2 regions of the Streptomyces sp. NPDC052052 genome follow, and region 2 is predicted to be linked to the other one. Evidence: riboswitches for the same ligand, from Rfam matches in the RefSeq annotation. Region 2 holds a riboswitch; the other holds the start of a gene.
What was found. A riboswitch is a leader RNA that binds a small molecule or an ion and turns the genes downstream of it on or off. The one in region 2 is predicted to bind cyclic di-AMP.
Positions count from the first base shown of each region.

Region 1 (8,482 bases), on a different contig from region 2:
CGCGGATCCGTCCTGGCTGGGCTTCTACTCCTACGACCGGTTCGCGGCCGATGCCGCGGAGTGCCACCTCGATCTGAAGGCACCCCGGCAGGTGCGACGCTTCACCGAGCAGGCCCTGTCCCGGCCCACCGAGGAGTTCGTCCGCTCGCACGGGCTGCGGCTCGTGGTGTCGGCCGTGGCCGAGCTGGAGTCCGGGAATCTGGACGCGGCCTGCGCGGCGGGCACCCGCGCGGTGGAGGTGGCGGGCCGCATCTCCTCGGCACGCACCACGGAGTACGTACGGGACCTGCTGCACCGGCTCGAACCGTACGGGCACGAGCCGCGCGTCGCCGAGCTGCGGGAGCGGGCCCGGCCGCTGTTGGTGGCGCCTGCCTGAACCGGATCCGGCCACGCATGCCCGCCGGCACCTGAGCGAGGACGCCGCCACGGCGTCCTCGCCCCGTCCGGGCGGGGCGCCGTGGTGCCCCGCCGCTCACGGATCGGGTACGCGGCGCGTACGGCCGACGTCTCTGCGGCATACCCGGCCCACTGGAACGGGGATTCCGCGCCACGCTGAGCCCGCCCGGTTTGAGGACGTTGTCAGTGGGTCAGTGCACTATCGGGGTTGGGAGGTGGTGCAACGATGACGCACATGGCGTACGACTGCGATGTGCTGGTGATCGGCGGCGGAATCGTCGGCCTGTCGACCGCGTATGCGATCACGCGCACCGCCCCGGGCACCAGAGTGACGGTGCTGGAGAAGGAATCGGGCCCCGCCCGCCACCAGACCGGGCGCAACAGCGGCGTGATCCACAGCGGTATCTACTACCCTCCCGGCTCGCTCAAGGCCCGTTACGCGGTGCGCGGCGCCGCCGAGCTGACCGGCTTCTGTGCCGAGCACGGCATCGCGCACGCGGTGACCGGCAAGCTGATCGTCGCGACCGAGCGGTCCGAGCTGCCCCGGCTGCACGCCCTGGTCCAGCGCGGCCGCCGGCACGGGCTGCCGGTGCGCGAGCTGGGGCCCGCCCAGATCACGGAGTACGAGCCCCGGGTGCGCGGGCTCGCCGCGATCCATGTCGGGACGACCGGGGTGTGCGACTTCGGCGCGGTCGCGGCGCGGTTCGCCGCCGAGGTGGGCGCCGCGGACGGAGTGATCCGTTACGGCTCGGAGGTCACCGCGATCGACCGGCGCCCCTGGGGCGTGGCGGTGCGCACGGCGGACGGCCCGGTGGTGCGGGCCCGGGTGCTGGTCAACTGCGCGGGGCTGCACTCCGACCGGGTGGCACGGCTCGCGGGCGACGACCCCGGGGTGCGGATCGTGCCCTTCCGGGGGGAGTACTACGAGCTGGCCCGGCCGGAGCTGGTGCGCGGCCTGGTCTATCCGGTGCCCGATCCGGCGTTCCCGTTCCTCGGTGTGCATCTGACCCGGGGCCACGACGGCAGCGTCCACGTCGGACCGAACGCGGTGCCCGCGCTGGCCCGCGAGGGGTACGGCTGGCCGGTCGTGCACCCCCGTGAGCTGGCGGACACCCTGACCTGGCCCGGCACCTGGCGGATCGCGCGAAGGCACTGGCGGTACGGAGCGGGCGAGGTGCACCGCTCTCTGTCGAAGCGCGCGTTCACGGCAGCCGTGCAGCGGCTGCTGCCCGAGGTCACACAGGCCGATCTGCTCCCGGCCCCGTCCGGGGTCAGGGCACAGGCCGTGCTGCGGGACGGCACCCTGGTGGACGACTTCCTGATCCGCGAGGCCCCGCACACCGTGCACGTACTGAACGCCCCGTCGCCCGCCGCGACGGCCTCCCTGCCCATCGGGCGAGAGGTGGCACGCAGGGCGCTGCTCCGGGCACGGGGGACGGGGTGGAAGCCGCCCGCCGTAGAATCGGGGCATTGTGTCTGAGCCCATGAACCCCTCCACGGACTCCTCCGCGCAGCCGCCCGTTCCGCCGAACGTTCCGACCGACGTTCCGACGACCGGCAGGACCTCGTCCGGGATCCCGGACGAGCTGCGCGCCGCCTCCTTCGAGCGGCAGCGCAGGCTGCGCCAGGAGCCGCGCTTCCCCGGCGGACCGGCGATCGATCCCGCCGGATCGCACCATGAGCGCCGTATCCGCAGCTTCCAGCCGCGTCGCAGCCGCGTCACGCCCGGCCAGGAGGACGCGCTGCTGCGGCTCTGGCCGAAGTGGGGCCTGGACATCGACGGACAGCACGTCCTCGACCTGCCCGAGCTGTTCGACGGACTCCCCGCGGTGCTGGAGATCGGCTTCGGCATGGGTGAGGCCACCGCGCAGATGGCGGCCGACGACCCGGGCACGGGCATTCTCGCCGTCGACGTGCACACCCCGGGCCAGGGCAATCTGCTCCGTCTCGCGGACCAGAACGGCCTGTCCAACATCCGGGTCGGCAATGGTGACGCGATCATCCTGCTGCGCGAGATGCTGAAGCCGGACTCCCTGGACGGGCTGCGGGTGTACTTCCCCGACCCGTGGCCCAAGAAGCGCCATCACAAGCGGCGGCTGATCCAGCCCGAGTTCCTCGATCTGGTGGCGCAGCGGCTGAAGCCGGGGGCCGTGATCCACTGCGCGACCGACTGGGAGCCGTACGCCGAGCAGATGCTGGAGGTGCTGACCGCGCACCCCCTCTTCGAGAACACCCAGGCGGACGGCGGCTATGCGCCGCGACCGGCGTTCCGGCCACTGACCCGGTTCGAAGGGCAGGGCCTGGACAAGGGCCATGTCGTGCACGATCTGCTCTTCGCCCGCCGCTGAGTCCTGCTGCTGAGCCCCGCTGCTGAGCCCCGCCGCTCAGCCCCGCCGCTCACCCGGTCGCCGGGCACAAAGCCCGGTGCCGGGGGCGTAGGTCACTCGTCCCATGGCCGACTGTCGGTCCTGCTCGCTAGGGTCATCGGGTGGTGTCCGACGGGTCTCTCCAGCAACGACAGTCGCAACCGGTCGTCCCGCTTCTCGATGAGCAGCGGGTCGGCGAGATCCTGGCTGCCGTACCGGAGCGCAGGCTCTGGCGCTACCGGCCCCGCCGCGTCGGCATGGTCTGGCGGAGCAAGGCATTCCGGATCTCGGCCGTGTGCACCGTGCTCGCGCTGTGCGCTCTGGCGATCCTGGCCCTGGTCCGCGATCAGACGGGCACCGAGGGCTTTCTCGTCGGGCTGGGTCTCGCCGTCCTGCCCGTACCGCTCCTGATGGCGGCGTTCCGGTGGCTGGACCGGGTCGAACCAGCGCCCTGGCGCAATCTGCTGTTCTCCTTCGCCTGGGGCGCGTTCGCGGCCGCCCTGGTGGCAATCATCGCCAATTCATTCGCAACCCACTGGATAGCCACAGCCACCGCAGACCCCGCGGATGCCGACACCCTCGGTGCCACGCTCATCGCCCCGGTCGTCGAGGAGAGCGCCAAGGCCGCGGCCGTCCTGCTGATCTTTCTGTTCCGAAAACGCGAGTTCCACGGGATCGTCGACGGCATCGTCGTCGCGGGCTTCGCCGCGAGCGGCTTCGCCTTCACCGAGAACATCCTCTACCTGGGCAGTGCCTTCGGCGAGGACCAGCGGACAGGCCTCTCGGGCGCTGTCGCGGTGACCGCCGCGACGTTCTTCGTACGGGCGGTGATGTCCCCGTTCGCACACCCACTCTTCACGGTGCTCACCGGAATCGGGTTCGGGCTGGCCGCGGCCAGTGCACGGCGCCACCGGATCCGGCGTATCGCGCTGCCCCTGCTGGGGCTCGTCCTCGCCATGGGCATGCACTCCCTGTGGAACGGGTCGGCCGCATTCGGCCCGTACAGCTTCTACGCCGTGTACGGACTCTTCATGGTCCCGGTCTTCTCCCTCGTGACCTGGCTGGCGATCTGGTCGCGCCGACGGGAGCTGCGCACCCTCGCGGCCGAGCTGCCCGCCTACGCGGCGGCCGGCTGGCTGGCCCCCGCCGAGCCGCTGGCCCTCTCCTCGATGCGGGCCCGCGGCATGGCACGCGAGGCGGCACGCCGCCGCCACGCCCTCGCGGCACGCGGAGGCTGGGTCGGCCCGTACGCCACCGGACCCGTGCCCGCGTACGGACCGGGGTACGCGCCGGCGTACGCCTCGCCCCGGCGCGGGCCGGCGGCCCAGGTCGCAGCGCATGCCAAGGCGCAGGCCGAGGCCCATGGCAGAGCTGCCGCCCGTGCCGTCGCCGAGTACGAATCGTTCGCGACCTCACTGGCCTCACTGCGCCGGCAGGCCCGCCTCGGGACGGCAGGCCCGGACTTCGCCGAGCGTGAGCTGGAGTTGTTGCACCACCTCTGGCAGCGCAGGGACGTGGCCTCGCCCGCCCTGACGTATGCCGCTCAGGCGACGGGTCTGCTGCGCCCGCCCCACGGACCGGCCGCCCCGTACGCGTCCCCGCACCCGTTCCCGCAGCACACGCCGTACGGCGGCTACGGCGGCTACGGCCACAACCCCTACCTGGACCCGCGCCGGCCTCCACCACCGCAGTAAGGCCCCACGGCCGCGCCCAGAAGCGCCCGGGCCCCGGAGCATGCGGGGCCCGGGCGCGACCGGCGCGCGGTCCGGGGCGTCACTGTCAGGCGGATGCCTCGGTGAGGTCGGCCAGGTCCTGCTCGGTCAGCGCGAGGTCGGCGACCGCCACCAGTGCGGGCAGCTGCTCGACCGTACGGGCCGAGGCGATCGGCGCGGCGACGGTCGGCCGGGACGCGAGCCAGGCGAGCGCGACGGTCGCGACCTCCGCGTCGTGTTCCTGGGCGATCCTGTCGAGCGCGGTCAGCACCTTCTGCCCCCGCTCCGACTCCAGGTACTGACCGGCCTTCTCGGCCCGCGCGCTCTCCACCGGGACGCCCGGACGGTACTTGCCGGTGAGGAAGCCGGAGGCCAGGGCGTAGTACGGGACGGCGGCGAGCCCGGCCCGGGCGGCCGTGTCCTGGAGCTCGCCCTCGTATGTGTCACGGGAGACCAGGTTGTACTGCGGCTGCAGGGCGACATAACGGGCCAGCCCCTCGCGCTCCGAGAAGTCCAGGGACTCCTGGAGCCGTGCGGGGCTGATGTTGGAGGCGCCGATCTCCCTGACCTTGCCCTCCTTCACCAAGTGGTCGAGGGCGGTGATGATCTCCTCCACCGGCACGGTCTCGTCGTCGAAGTGCGTGTAGTACAGGTCGATGTGATCGGTGCCGAGCCGGCGCAGCGACTCCTCGGCCGCGGCCTTGATGTTCGCGGCGGAGAGCCCCCGGTACGAGGGGTGGGCGCCGACCTTGGTGGCGACGACGATGTCGGAACGGTTGGACCGTGCCGCGAGCCACTTGCCGATGACGGTCTCCGACTCGCCGCCCGCATTGCCCGGGACCCAGGCGGAGTACGCGTCGGCACTGTCGATGAAGTTGCCGCCCGCCGCGGCATAGGCGTCCAGAACGGCGAAGGACTGCGTCTCGTCGGCTGTCCAGCCGAAGACGTTGCCGCCGAGGGCAAGGGGGAAGACCCGGAGGTCGGAGGGGCCCAGCTCACGAAGAGAAGTCATGTGTGGATCAACGGATTCCAGCAGTTCGGCTATTCCGGCGGACCGGCCCCGACAGCCGCTTCCGGACAGCCCGTTCCGCCGGGTCCGGACGGCCGTTCCGACCGGCGGGACGGCGACGGACCGGCGGGACGGCGACGGACCGGCGGCCCTGACGTCGGGGGGTGAGCGTCAGGGCCGCCGGGGTTCGGCAGCCGGTGAACCGGCTCGGTTCACACCGGCGGGGAAGCGGCCGGTGGATCAGGGGGTGAGGCCCTTGTCGCGCAGCCAGGCCATCGGGTCGATGCCCGTGCCGTCGGAGGTGTGGACCTCCAGGTGGAGGTGCGGGCCGGTCACATTGCCGGTCGCGCCGACCCGGCCGATGGTGTCACCGGTGGTGACCTTCTGGCCGACGCTGACGCCGATCGAGGACTGGTGGCAGAACCACAGCTCCGTACCGTCCTCGAGCTCCAGCACCGTGCGGTAGCCGTACGAACCGGACCAGCCGGCCGAGGTGATGGTGCCGGTGTGCACGGCCTTGATCGGGGTGCCGGTCGGCGCCGCGAAGTCGAGGCCGGTGTGGTAGCCCGAGGACCACATCGAGCCGGCCTGACCGAACGTCGAGGTGACCGTGTACGAGGAGGTCGGGAGGGCGTAGCTGGCGGCGAGCTTGGCGAGTCGCAGTGCCTCGGCCTTCGCCCTGGCCTCCTCCTCCGCCTTCTTCTTCTCGGCGGCGGCCTTGGCCTCGGCCTCGTCCTGCTGCTTCTTGGCCTCGGCGGCGGCCTTCTCCGCGGCGGCCTTCTCCTGAGCCGCCCTGGCCTCGGCATCGGCGGCGTCCTGCTGCTGCTCGGCCTGCTGGAGGATGCGGGCACGGAGCGCCTCGCCCGCGTCCGTCGCCCCCTGCTCGGCCTCGGCCGTGGTGATGCCGGCGGTGGTGAGCGGAGCGGCGGCTTCGACGGCGGCCTGGTCGGCCTCGGAGTCGCTGGAGAACAGGGCGCCGACCCCGGGGAGGGACTTGACCTCGGGGAGGTTGTCCGAGATGGAGTCGGGAAGGGAGATGGAGACCGGCGGCTTGCTCTGTGCGCTGGCCATGCCGCCCGCGCCGACCGCCGCTATGACACCGACGCCGAGCACCGTGGAGCTACGGGCAAGTGCGTTGCGCTGCTTGGCCACCCGGTGCTTGCCGCGCACGGGACGGACGGACTCCTCGGTGGGGTTCCACTCGTCCCAGCTCCCGGCGGGTTCCCTGCCGTCGTCCGCACGGGCTTCGCCACCGAACTCACCGACGAAGCCGGCACCCGGTTCGGTGCCGTGGTCGGCGCCGAACTCCGTTCCCGTCCCGAGGGTTTGGTGTCCGTAACCGAATTCTGATCCGCCGCCAGTGACGCCGAGGCCGGTGCCGAACTCGGAGTCGAACCGTGAAGGGGCCTCGGGGGCAGGCTTGTTGGACGCCACGTGGGCGCACTCCTTTCCTTCCTTCTCGCCTACCGGGTTAGCTGACGGGTTCGGAGCAGGAAGGTCTCCTACGGGCCTCTCTCGCCTCTCACGAGACATGGATGCCCGATTCACCCCATATGGATGGTTCCCCGGTTCCCTTGCGGAATTCGGCGCTCGCGCACGGTGCCGCCACTGACGACGGCTGGGACGACCGCGCTGCGTTATCGAACGTTAATAGACGCGGGGGCTCGATTCCAAGCCGTTCCCCTGGATCGCTCACCTCTTTGGCCTGGCCTTTACCGGACAAAACCGTTCGGAGTCGGACGACCTGATCGGCCCTTAGGCGTCGACGACTTTCTGACGTTGCATCATATGTTATGCGGAGCGGCGCCTTTTGATTACGCACGGTTTCCTTCGGGTCCGGAGCCGCACCGCCCCACCGGGTCCGGCGCACCGTCGCCCCACCCGTCACGTCCCGTCCGGGCCCACGATGCTCACGGTCCTCCGCCGGTCCGGCTGCCCCTCGGCGGGACGTGCGACCGCGAGCAGCGCCATGTCGTCGGTCGTCTCGCCCCCCGTGTGGCGCCGCACGTCATCGATCAGCGCGGACAGCAGCTCCTCCGGCCCGGGAAAGATCCGCCCGCGCAGCCGGGCCGCCGGATCGTAGAAGACGCCGTCGGCATCCCGCGCCTCGGAGAGACCATCGGTGTAGAACAGCAGGGTCGCCCCGGCCGGCAGGTCCCACTCGTCGGCCCGGTCGGGCCACGCTCCCAGCCCCATCCCGAGCGGCAGCGCGGGCACCGTCGGCCCGAGCACCTCCACCACCCCGTCCGGGTGCAGCAGGATCGGCTCGGGGTGACCGCGGTTGACGATCCGGACCCGGGACGCACCGGACGGGATCTCGGCCAGTACGGCGGTGGTGAAGCCCTCGACCGCTTCCAGACCGCTCCGCCGCGACTCCTCCCGCGCCAGCGCCCGCTCCAGTCGCTGCGCCACACCCTCCAGCGAACGCTCCGGCTCGGCCGCCTCCCGGAACGCCCCGATGACCACCGCCACCGACTCGACCGCTTCGAGCCCCTTCCCCCGTACGTCCCCGACCACCAGCCGCACCCCGTGCGGGGTCTCCGTCACGGCGAACAGGTCTCCGCCCACGAACTCGTCCGCCTGCGCCGCCTCGTACCGCGCCGCCACCTGGAGCCCGCCGATCCGGTCGGACGGCTTCGGCAGCACCGCGCGCATGGCGGTCTCCGCGACGACCCGTGCGGAGGCCAGCTGCTCGTTGCTGCGCCGTACCACCGTGTTGATCACGACCGCGAGGGCCGAGACGGTGGCCACGGTGAGCAGCTCACTGAGCGGCACGACCAACGGCAACGTGTTGGTGATCAGCCGCAGCACGATCACGGCCAGCACCGAGGCGGCACCGGTGCCCATGGTGCTGCGCAGCGAGAAGAAGGGCGCCGCGATCAAGGGCGCCGCGACGAACAGCGGAATGGCGGTGAACGCCTGCGGAGTGAGGACGTCGAACAGCACTCCGCCGACGATCATCAGCGCGGGCAGCATGCGGACGAAACGCCGGGTACGGG
Region 1 is NZ_JBFAWU010000026.1:14,462-22,943, forward strand. Features, by position in the region: gene AB0L71_RS26910 (sporulation protein) at 1-376, shown strand, start outside; gene lhgO (L-2-hydroxyglutarate oxidase) at 623-1,876, shown strand; gene trmB (tRNA (guanosine(46)-N7)-methyltransferase TrmB) at 1,881-2,744, shown strand; gene AB0L71_RS26925 (PrsW family intramembrane metalloprotease) at 2,888-4,456, shown strand; gene AB0L71_RS26930 (aldo/keto reductase) at 4,542-5,486, opposite strand; gene AB0L71_RS26935 (M23 family metallopeptidase) at 5,724-6,917, opposite strand; cyclic di-AMP (ydaO/yuaA leader) riboswitch at 6,929-7,082, opposite strand; gene AB0L71_RS26940 (PP2C family protein-serine/threonine phosphatase) at 7,368-8,482, opposite strand, start outside.
Region 1: linked by a shared signal. The riboswitch ahead of AB0L71_RS26935 (M23 family metallopeptidase) and the one ahead of AB0L71_RS10970 (LysM peptidoglycan-binding domain-containing protein) in region 2 are both predicted to bind cyclic di-AMP.

Region 2 (8,482 bases):
ATCGGTGCTGTGGTGCAGGCGGTGCTGTTCGGGGCTGGCGAGCACATGGTTGAGCAGCCCGATGCGCACATCGATGTTGGCGTGGATGAAATAGCCCTGGGCGGCCACGAAAAGGCCCACGATCAGGACGGAGTCGCTGGAGAACCCGGCCAGCGCCAGAGACAACTGAACGGCTCCCTGCGCGAGGAAGATGTCGAGGACGTGATTGACGCCGTTATTGGCGACGTTGACCTTCTGCGGAACATGATGTACGCCGTGCAGGCGCCACAATATCGGAATGGCATGTCCCAGTCGGTGCACGAGATAACTGGCCAGCGATCCGGTCAGCAGAGCGGCAGGTATTTCGATCCCGGGATGCAGAGCCGGTTCGTCGGATGCCATCTCGGAGACGGATGTGGTGACGACATACTGCGCCAGCGCACTGCCCGCAGCCGTCAGCAGGAAATAGACGCCGTACGACCGCCATTCACGGCGGCTGGGATGCCACGCACGCTGATACGGAATCAGGCGTTCGAGAGCGGTGAGGTAGGCAATGGTGCCGATGAGGAAGAGCGGACTCACACGTTCGGGTGCCCAGTCGAAGCACAGCGCCGCCGTGGCCGCCAACACCGTGGCCACCAGCAGGAACGGGTACGCCAGCAGTCGGATGCCGGCGTGCACCGACCGTACGTACGCGCTCCCGCGCCGCACCGGACCGGACTCTTCCTTCGGATCACCACCGGCCGGTGGTTCGCACTTTCCCATCCGCAGCACCTTTACCGAGGAACCAGCACAGAAGAACATGCGGACCGCGAAGGAGGAGAGGGTGGCTCCCTGCGGGCGCGCGAGACCGACGCATCGGGCGTCGGCCGTCACGCACGAAAATGAAATCGCACGTGGAGAGTGGTGTGAATTTCTTGACGGGTTCGACCGACCCGGTCGGGGCATCCGGCCGAACCCGCGCTGATTCACTTTCCGGCCCGGATTCCCTCAACCGTCTGAATCAAGCCGTGTTCTGACACTCCGGAAGGTCGCCGCAGGACCCCTTTACCGTTCGGATTTCAATGAACCGGACGGACCAGGCAGGCGGAATACGACCAATTCGACTCTCCGTTGCGGGAGTCGTTTATCATACTGATAATCTGTTGGGACTTCATTCGCCCCACTCCCGCAGGGGAATCGGGCGGGATCGCCTGCCCGCTCCGAGCGGGCCGGGAGGACCGGCCCGGGAGCCCAACAGCCTTCCCTCTCGCGGGATTTCCTCCTCGGTCCGGGCCCGATCGGCGTGGCCGTCCTGACCGAGGAGGGGGCTTCCGCCCGGAGCTTCCCGACCTCGCGGCCGCAGCCTCGGTATGCGCGGCGCGATCGTGGTAAGCGTGGCTCATAACCGCCGGACCACAGCGGGAGCTGTGCCAAGAAGTCTGCCGGGAACAGCGGATCGGTGCCGGATCCTCACTCCGGCCAGGGGGACTCCAGGATGGTGTCCACGAAGTTGCCCCGTTGGAATCCGGGTACGTACCGCTCCAGCACATCGGCCTTCACATTGCCGAAGGTGGTGTCCGGTTTGGGTTCGATGCCTTCGGTGAAGGCCCGGAGAATGCGCCTCTTGAAGTCGGGGCGCGGATGGAGGGCGACGATCGACGCACGGTCCGCGTCGCTGATGCCGGTGTACCCGATGCCGAGCACGTCGTACTCCACCCCCGCGGTCACCAGAGCGACCTCGGGTTCCATGAACTGCGGAATGCCCGGCGTCGTGTGGAGGGCGATCGCCGTCCACACGCGACGGACGCTGTCCTCGGGCACTCCGTGGCTCTGCAGGAACCGCCGCGCTTCGTCGGCGCCGTCCACCTCGAAGCGGCGCCCGCTGCTGCGGGCCCCCTCGTTGAGGCCGAGGTCGTGGAACATGGCTCCGACGTAGAGGAGCTCCGGGTCGAAGCTCAGCCCTCTGGCACGCCCTTGCAGCGCCCCGAAGAAGTAGACCCTGCGGGAGTGGTGGTAGATCAGGTCGTCGGTGGCGTCCCGCACCAGTTCGGTGGCCTCGGCAGCCAGCGCGGTGTCGGGCACCGGAACCCGGTCTGCGGCGGACGGATCGGCGCTGTCGGGCATCTGGACTCCTTCGTAGGACATGCCGGCTCTTCCTTTGCGGTTCTTCGGCCGTCGGCTCTCCCCCGCCGGTCAGTCGGCTGCGCCGGCGTCCCTGTCCGCCAGGGAGAGGTGGAGGTGAGCCAGGTCGTGCGGTACCGGGCCGTCGGGGCGGAAGAGGGGTGCGCTGTCCTCGTCGACTGCCGTCGCCGGAGCGTCCGTGAGACGCAGACGGGCACGCAGCCGTCCGTAGAAATCGTGCCGGCCGAGCCTGACGACGCGCAGTCGCCGCGGGGCCCGGTACACCCCGATCCAGTCCCCGGCGTCCAGTACGCCGCGCAGCTGGCCGTCGATGGTGACCGCACCCTGCCCCGAGTGAGGCAGCACCCTCATCGCGACCGGTTCGTCCGGGGCGGCCACCACCGTGCGGTTGAACGTCATGTGCGCTGCGACGGGTGTGAAGACGACGGCGTCCATCCGTGGCGAGACCACCGGACCGCCCGCGGCGAAGCTGTAGGCGGTCGACCCGGTCGGGGTGGCCACGATGACGGCGTCGGCCGAGTACGAGGCCAGGCGTCGGCCACCGATGTAGACGCCGAGACTCACCTGCCGGTCACGCGCGAGTTTCTCCACGACGACGTCGTTCAGAGCGGTGACGTCCAGCGCCACGCCCCAGCCCTCCGCCCCGGCCTCCGCCTCCAGGTCGATATGGGGCGGTGGCAGCATCGGACGTCTGCCGTAGGCCATCAGGGCGTCGATGTCCTTGGGTACTTCGAGGACGCGGGATGCCCTCATCGTGAGCGTCATGCGTTCCTCGATCTCGGCCCGCCCCTGGTGGACGGCGTCGAGCGCTCGCACGACCTCGTCCGCCGGCACCTCGGTCAGGAAGCCGACCCGGCCCAGGTCGATCCCGAGTACGGCCGCCCGGTTCTTGGCCGCGATCCTGGCGCCGCGCAGAAAGGTCCCGTCGCCTCCGAGCGTGACGATGAGGTCGGGGTTGCCCGCGACATCGGCCTCCTCCCGTCCGCCGCGGCGTCGGGAATGGTCATGCCACACGTCGATGTCCGTGCACGGGACGGCTTCGTCCGCACACCAATCGCGTACGACCTGTGCTGCGGCGACGGCCTCGGGACGGCCCTGGTGGACGACGACCCCCACCCGCTCGACACTCATCTCGCTCCGGCTCCCGTGCATTCGACGACGTGGCGCTGACCGCATCCCACCTTGATGGGCCGGGCTGCGCCGACTCCGTCGCCGGGCCGACAGGCCGTTCCCGGTCAGGCGATCGGACCTCTGGGAGCACTGCGCGGCAGACTGGTGGGGACAGGTTCTCCCGCACTTCCTGTACAGGCCGCCACCGCGTACGCCCGGCGGCTCCTGCGGTGACGACGTCCCGCATCCGTCTGCGCGTCGCACCGGTCCGGAGGGCATTGATGACCGCTGCCCGGGCATCCAGACGCATCCGCCGGGCCCTCACCGCCTCGGCCGGGGCCGTGGCTCTCGCCGCCTCCTCGATCGGCCTGTGGGCCACCACGGGCTCGACCTCGCGGGTCACCGGTCTGCCGACCCCCGCCCATGTGGTGGTCGTGGTGATGGAGAACCACTCCTACGCCCAGGTGATCGGCAGCTCCGACGCCCCGTACATCAACCGCACGCTCAAGGCGGGCGGCGCCAACCTCACCCGGTCCTTCGGGCTCACCCACCCCAGCGAGCCGAACTACTACATGCTGTTCTCGGGCTCCGGCCAGGGCCGTACCGACGACAGCTGTGCCCGTGCGGGCTCCCTCTCCGCGCCCAGTCTCGCCTCCGAACTGATCGCCTCGGGACGGACCTGGGCCAGCTACAACGAGGGCCTGCCCCACCAGGGCTCGACCGTCTGCAGAAGTGGCGAGTACGCGCGGAAGCACAACCCCTGGTTCGCCTTCTCCGCTGTGCCGACCAGCACGGCGAAGACCATGAAGCAGTTCCCGGCCGACTTCACCAACCTGCCGACCGAGTCCTTCGTCGTGCCCAACCTGTGCCACGACATGCATGACTGCCCGGTCTCCACGGGTGACACCTGGATCCACAGGAAGCTGGGCGCCTACGCCGACTGGGCCAGGACCCACAACAGCCTGCTGGTCCTCACGTTCGACGAGGACGACGGCCGGTCGGGGAACCACATCCCCACTGTCCTCTACGGTGAGCACGTCGCCCCCGGCAGTTCCAGCGGTGTCCCCTGCAACCACTACACCCTGCTCCGCACCCTGGAGGACCTGGCCGGCCTCAGGACGCATGCCGGCCATGCGGCCTCGGCGTCCGACATCACCGGCATCTGGAAGTGAGCCCCGTGGGCGGCCGTTCCCATGGCGATGACCGGGGCACGATCGATCATCACGACCAGCAACGGCCGCGGAAGGCGAACCGCGGCGGGACCCGAGGGGAAAATCTTCACCCGTTCCGCATCCCGGACACCTGTCCCCGGACCACCCGGGATGCCGGGACGACCGGATGCCCGCGGAGCATCGACGCGGTCAGGTCCGCGGGTCGCGCATCCACGGTCTTGGTGCCAGCCTGGTGACATGGCTTGGGCGTCATGGACGACTCGTGGTGTGTTCTCCGGGCACGGCGGCGTGCTCACGGACGAGGTCGGTGTGCTCTCCGGTGACCTGACGGTTCACACGACCTGGGCCGATGACACGGCCCAGATCACTGTGCAGTACACGGGTGCGATCGACTGGTTCACCATGTCGGGCAGCCCTGTGCCGTGCGGCTCGGAGGACGACAGTCGTCGCCTTCACGCCGCCGTGGTGCAGTCCGTCCGGCAGGGAGCGGCGGCGACGGTTCCGAGGCCACCGCTGCCCAGACCGGGGTGATGGGCGAAGGGCGTCCAGGAACGAGGGCGGCACGGACCGACCGCGCGGGCACTTCCCGGGACCGATTCCGTCGCGGGCAGCAGCACAGAGGGGGACGTCTCTGCGCCCGTCCCTGCCCCGAAATCGTCGTCCTCTGATCCCGCGCCCGTCGGGCGGGGACTACGGGTCAGCCCTTAGGATCTGCCGGATGAGCAGAGCCTTCCATGGTTGGACCGAGCAGGCCTTCGAGTTGCTTCTGCAGCTGGAGGGTGTCCCTGCGCGGGAAGCACTGGAGAGACACCGGAAGGACCGCGAGCGCCTGGTCCGGCAGCCCATGATCGCTCTGCTGAACGATGTGGCCGACGCGGACCAGGCGTACGAGGACTTCTCGGTCTGGGGGTTCCGCAAGGACCCGTGGTGGTGGCAGCACCAGGCTGCCGTGATCCGGATCGCGCGCCATGTCGAGATCGGTCTCCGCTTCGATCTCGACGGACTGCGGATCAAAGGCGGCTGGTCCTACCCCGACCCGGGGCAGGTCCCGTCGTTCCGTACCGCCGTGGCCGCACAGGACAGCGGATCCGGGCTGGTGCGCGCCATCGAGTCACTGCGCACGCAGGGATACGAGATCACCGGGGACATCATGAAACGCATGCCGCGCGGGCATGACCCCGGTCACCCCCGGGCCGACCTGCTCCGGTACCGATCGGTGCTGGCTTCCCGCCCCCTCGGCGGGGACTGCGCGGAGCAGACGCCGGCCCTGGCCGACGCCGTGCTCCGCGCGGCGGAGGAGTTGCGGCCCCTGCTGACGTGGCTCGCCGGTCATGTGGACGTCCCGGCCCACCGCGCTGCCGCGCGTCAGTACGCTCCGTAGACGTTGTCGATCGAACCGTACTTGTGGGCGGCGTAGTTGCACGCGGCGGTGATGTTGGCAACCGGGTCGTAGATGTCCATCGACGTACCGGGCACGTGATAGGCGAGGAACGTCGGGGCGATGACCTGCAGGAGTCCCTTCGACGGGGTGCCCTTGGCCGCGTTCGAGTCCCAGTTGTTGATGGCCCGGGGGTTGCCGGAGGACTCGCGCATGACGTTGCGATGAATGCCGTTGTAGGTGCCGGGGATTCCGTTCTTGGCCATGACCGCGAGCGATTCCTTGATCCAGCCGTCCAGATCGTTCGTGTACGTCACGGTCGTCGCGGCAGTCGTGGCAGCGGCGGTGGACGCGGTGGGAGCGGCCTGGGCTCCGATGGTCAGCTTCAGCCCCGCGTGAATGCGTGCCGGGTTGTCGCCGATGACGCCACGATTGTCCTCGTACAGCTTCTTCCAGCCACCGCTGAGGGAATACTCTCGCGCGATCTTGGAAAGGGTGTCGCCCGCGATCACCGTATAGGTGGTGGGTGCCGCCTTCTGTGCGGAATTCGCCGCGGTGACAGCCTGCGCGGGTGCGGCCGAAGCGAAGCCGGCACCGACCAGCGGCAGTACGAGAGCGGCTCCACCCGTGACCGCCACAACCAGGCCGCGAGTGAGGGAAGTGGACCTACGGCGACGGTAGTGACCCGTTGCGGACATTGCGAATTCCTCTCCGTCGCCTACGAGGTGAGCTGTCGGGTTCGGACTGGAGATGTCCGGCCGCGCTCGAACGCGACTTCACCCCGAGCCGTTCCGGATACCGGATCGGCGACTTTCGTGGGTTCCCCGCTCCTGCCGTACACAAGTGATCGGGTTACCGGGCGGCGGCAGGATTCGGCGTTCCGTCCGGGATTGACGGTGACCGTAGGCGAGAAACACCAAAAGGAACAAGCTCTCTATTTTCGATCACAATTCATTTGCAAGATCGAATCACGAAATGGCGAGTAACCCGCATCACACCGCAATGTCGAACTACCCCACACAGAAAGGGATCGGACCACTCGTCACGAACCCCCACGGCGCCCGGACGTGACTCACGTCACCGGTAACACAAAAGGGACACTTCGGTCATAAACCAAAGGCCTCAGTAATCAATAAATGCCTCTTTATTAACCAAGGCATCACTTCTATGCAAGTCGCCCTTTATTAGGACATTCCCCCCTCTCCTGGAGTTGCTGCGCGCCGACCACCTCCCCGGTCGGCGCCATCACCTCGGGGCTACTCCATGGGCAGGAAACATGTCGCACCGGACGGTGCGGACCGCCGGCTTCCGCCCGAACGCAGGGGGGTACGGGGCCTGGCAGCGGCGGGTGCCCGTGACAGTCCGGCCGCTCCGCGTCCCCCTGAACCCAGTGCGTACGCGGCTCACGACAGCCCGTCAGTCGAGGCCCTTCAACCACGCAGGTGTGAACGGAAACACGGGCTGAAACCGACCCAGGTCCACCGAGTTCCGTCCGACCACCCCGGCGCCGTGCATCGAGCGCCCCCACCACATGCGGAACAGTCCAGTCCGCCTACGCTCATATGCGGATCCATGCCGCTAGCCTCGTGATTCGACAGAAAGCGAGGTCCCCATGGAACGAATCAGATTATCGGGAATCATGGGGGAACTCTCGGCTGAGTTCCTCGGCACGATGGTGCTCATCCTCTTCGGGTGCGGCGTCGTGGCCCAGGTCGTCGCCGGAGGGGCGCTCACCGAACCGCCGGGGGGTCTCGGGAATCACGACAGCATCGCCTGGGCCTGGGGACTCGGAGTCACTCTGGGCGTCTACGTCGCGGGCCGGCTGAGCGGAGCGCACCTCAATCCAGCCGTGACACTCTCGCTTGCCGCCTTCAAGGGTTTCCCCTGGAAGAAAGTGGCACCCTACGTACTGGCTCAACTCGTGGGAGCCTTCGCCGCGGCACTGATCGTGCGATGGAATTACGCCGAGGCCCTGGCGAAGGCGGATCCGGGTCACACGACCAAGACACAGATCGTCTTCTCGACACTGCCTGCCAACGGGAATCCCGCCCTTCCGGTCACCGAATGGGGTGCATTGCGCGACCAGATCATCGGGACCGCAATTCTGATTCTGCTGATCTTCGCGGTCACCGACCTCCTCAATACGCCACCGGCCGCCAATCTCGGCCCCTTCGTCGTGGGCCTCATCGTGGTGGCGATCGGTATGGCCTGGGGCACCAACGCCGGGTACGCGATCAATCCTGCCCGTGACCTGGGGCCCCGGCTGGCGAGTTTCCTCACCGGGTACGGAGGGGCCTGGCGGGACCAGTACGGGAATTTCTACTACTGGGTGCCGATCGTCGGCCCGTTGGTGGGTGGTCTGATCGGCGCGTTCATCTACCAGGCCCTCATCAGCCGTTTCCTGCCCGGGGCCGAACCCGAGCCGGAAGGCAGCATCCCCATCCCGTCGGAGAAGTGACGACCGGTCACTTCGTCGAGCGTGGTCAGCGCACCCTCGAACGCGTGAGGGTGCGCTGACCGGGACAGCACCGGCTGCCGGCGCGAGTCCCGGGGCCTTGGGCGCGTCAGCAGATCCGCGGCAGTTGCTCCCCGACGGGCAGGTCGACCACCCGTGTACCGCCGAGCCCCGTGCGGGCCACCACCATGCCCGGGTGAGCTTCCACCACTTCGCCGATCACCGCCGAGTCCCGGCCCCGTGGATGTGCCCGCATCGCGTCCA
Region 2 is NZ_JBFAWU010000007.1:157,949-166,430, forward strand. Features, by position in the region: gene AB0L71_RS10940 (sterol desaturase family protein) at 1-744, opposite strand, end outside; gene AB0L71_RS10945 (HD domain-containing protein) at 1,432-2,106, opposite strand; gene AB0L71_RS10950 (NAD(+)/NADH kinase) at 2,155-3,234, opposite strand; gene AB0L71_RS10955 (alkaline phosphatase family protein) at 3,495-4,385, shown strand; gene AB0L71_RS10960 (hypothetical protein) at 4,623-4,916, shown strand; gene AB0L71_RS10965 (DUF2461 family protein) at 5,104-5,766, shown strand; gene AB0L71_RS10970 (LysM peptidoglycan-binding domain-containing protein) at 5,751-6,461, opposite strand; cyclic di-AMP (ydaO/yuaA leader) riboswitch at 6,466-6,651, opposite strand; gene AB0L71_RS10975 (MIP/aquaporin family protein) at 7,376-8,221, shown strand; gene hypE (hydrogenase expression/formation protein HypE) at 8,328-8,482, opposite strand, start outside.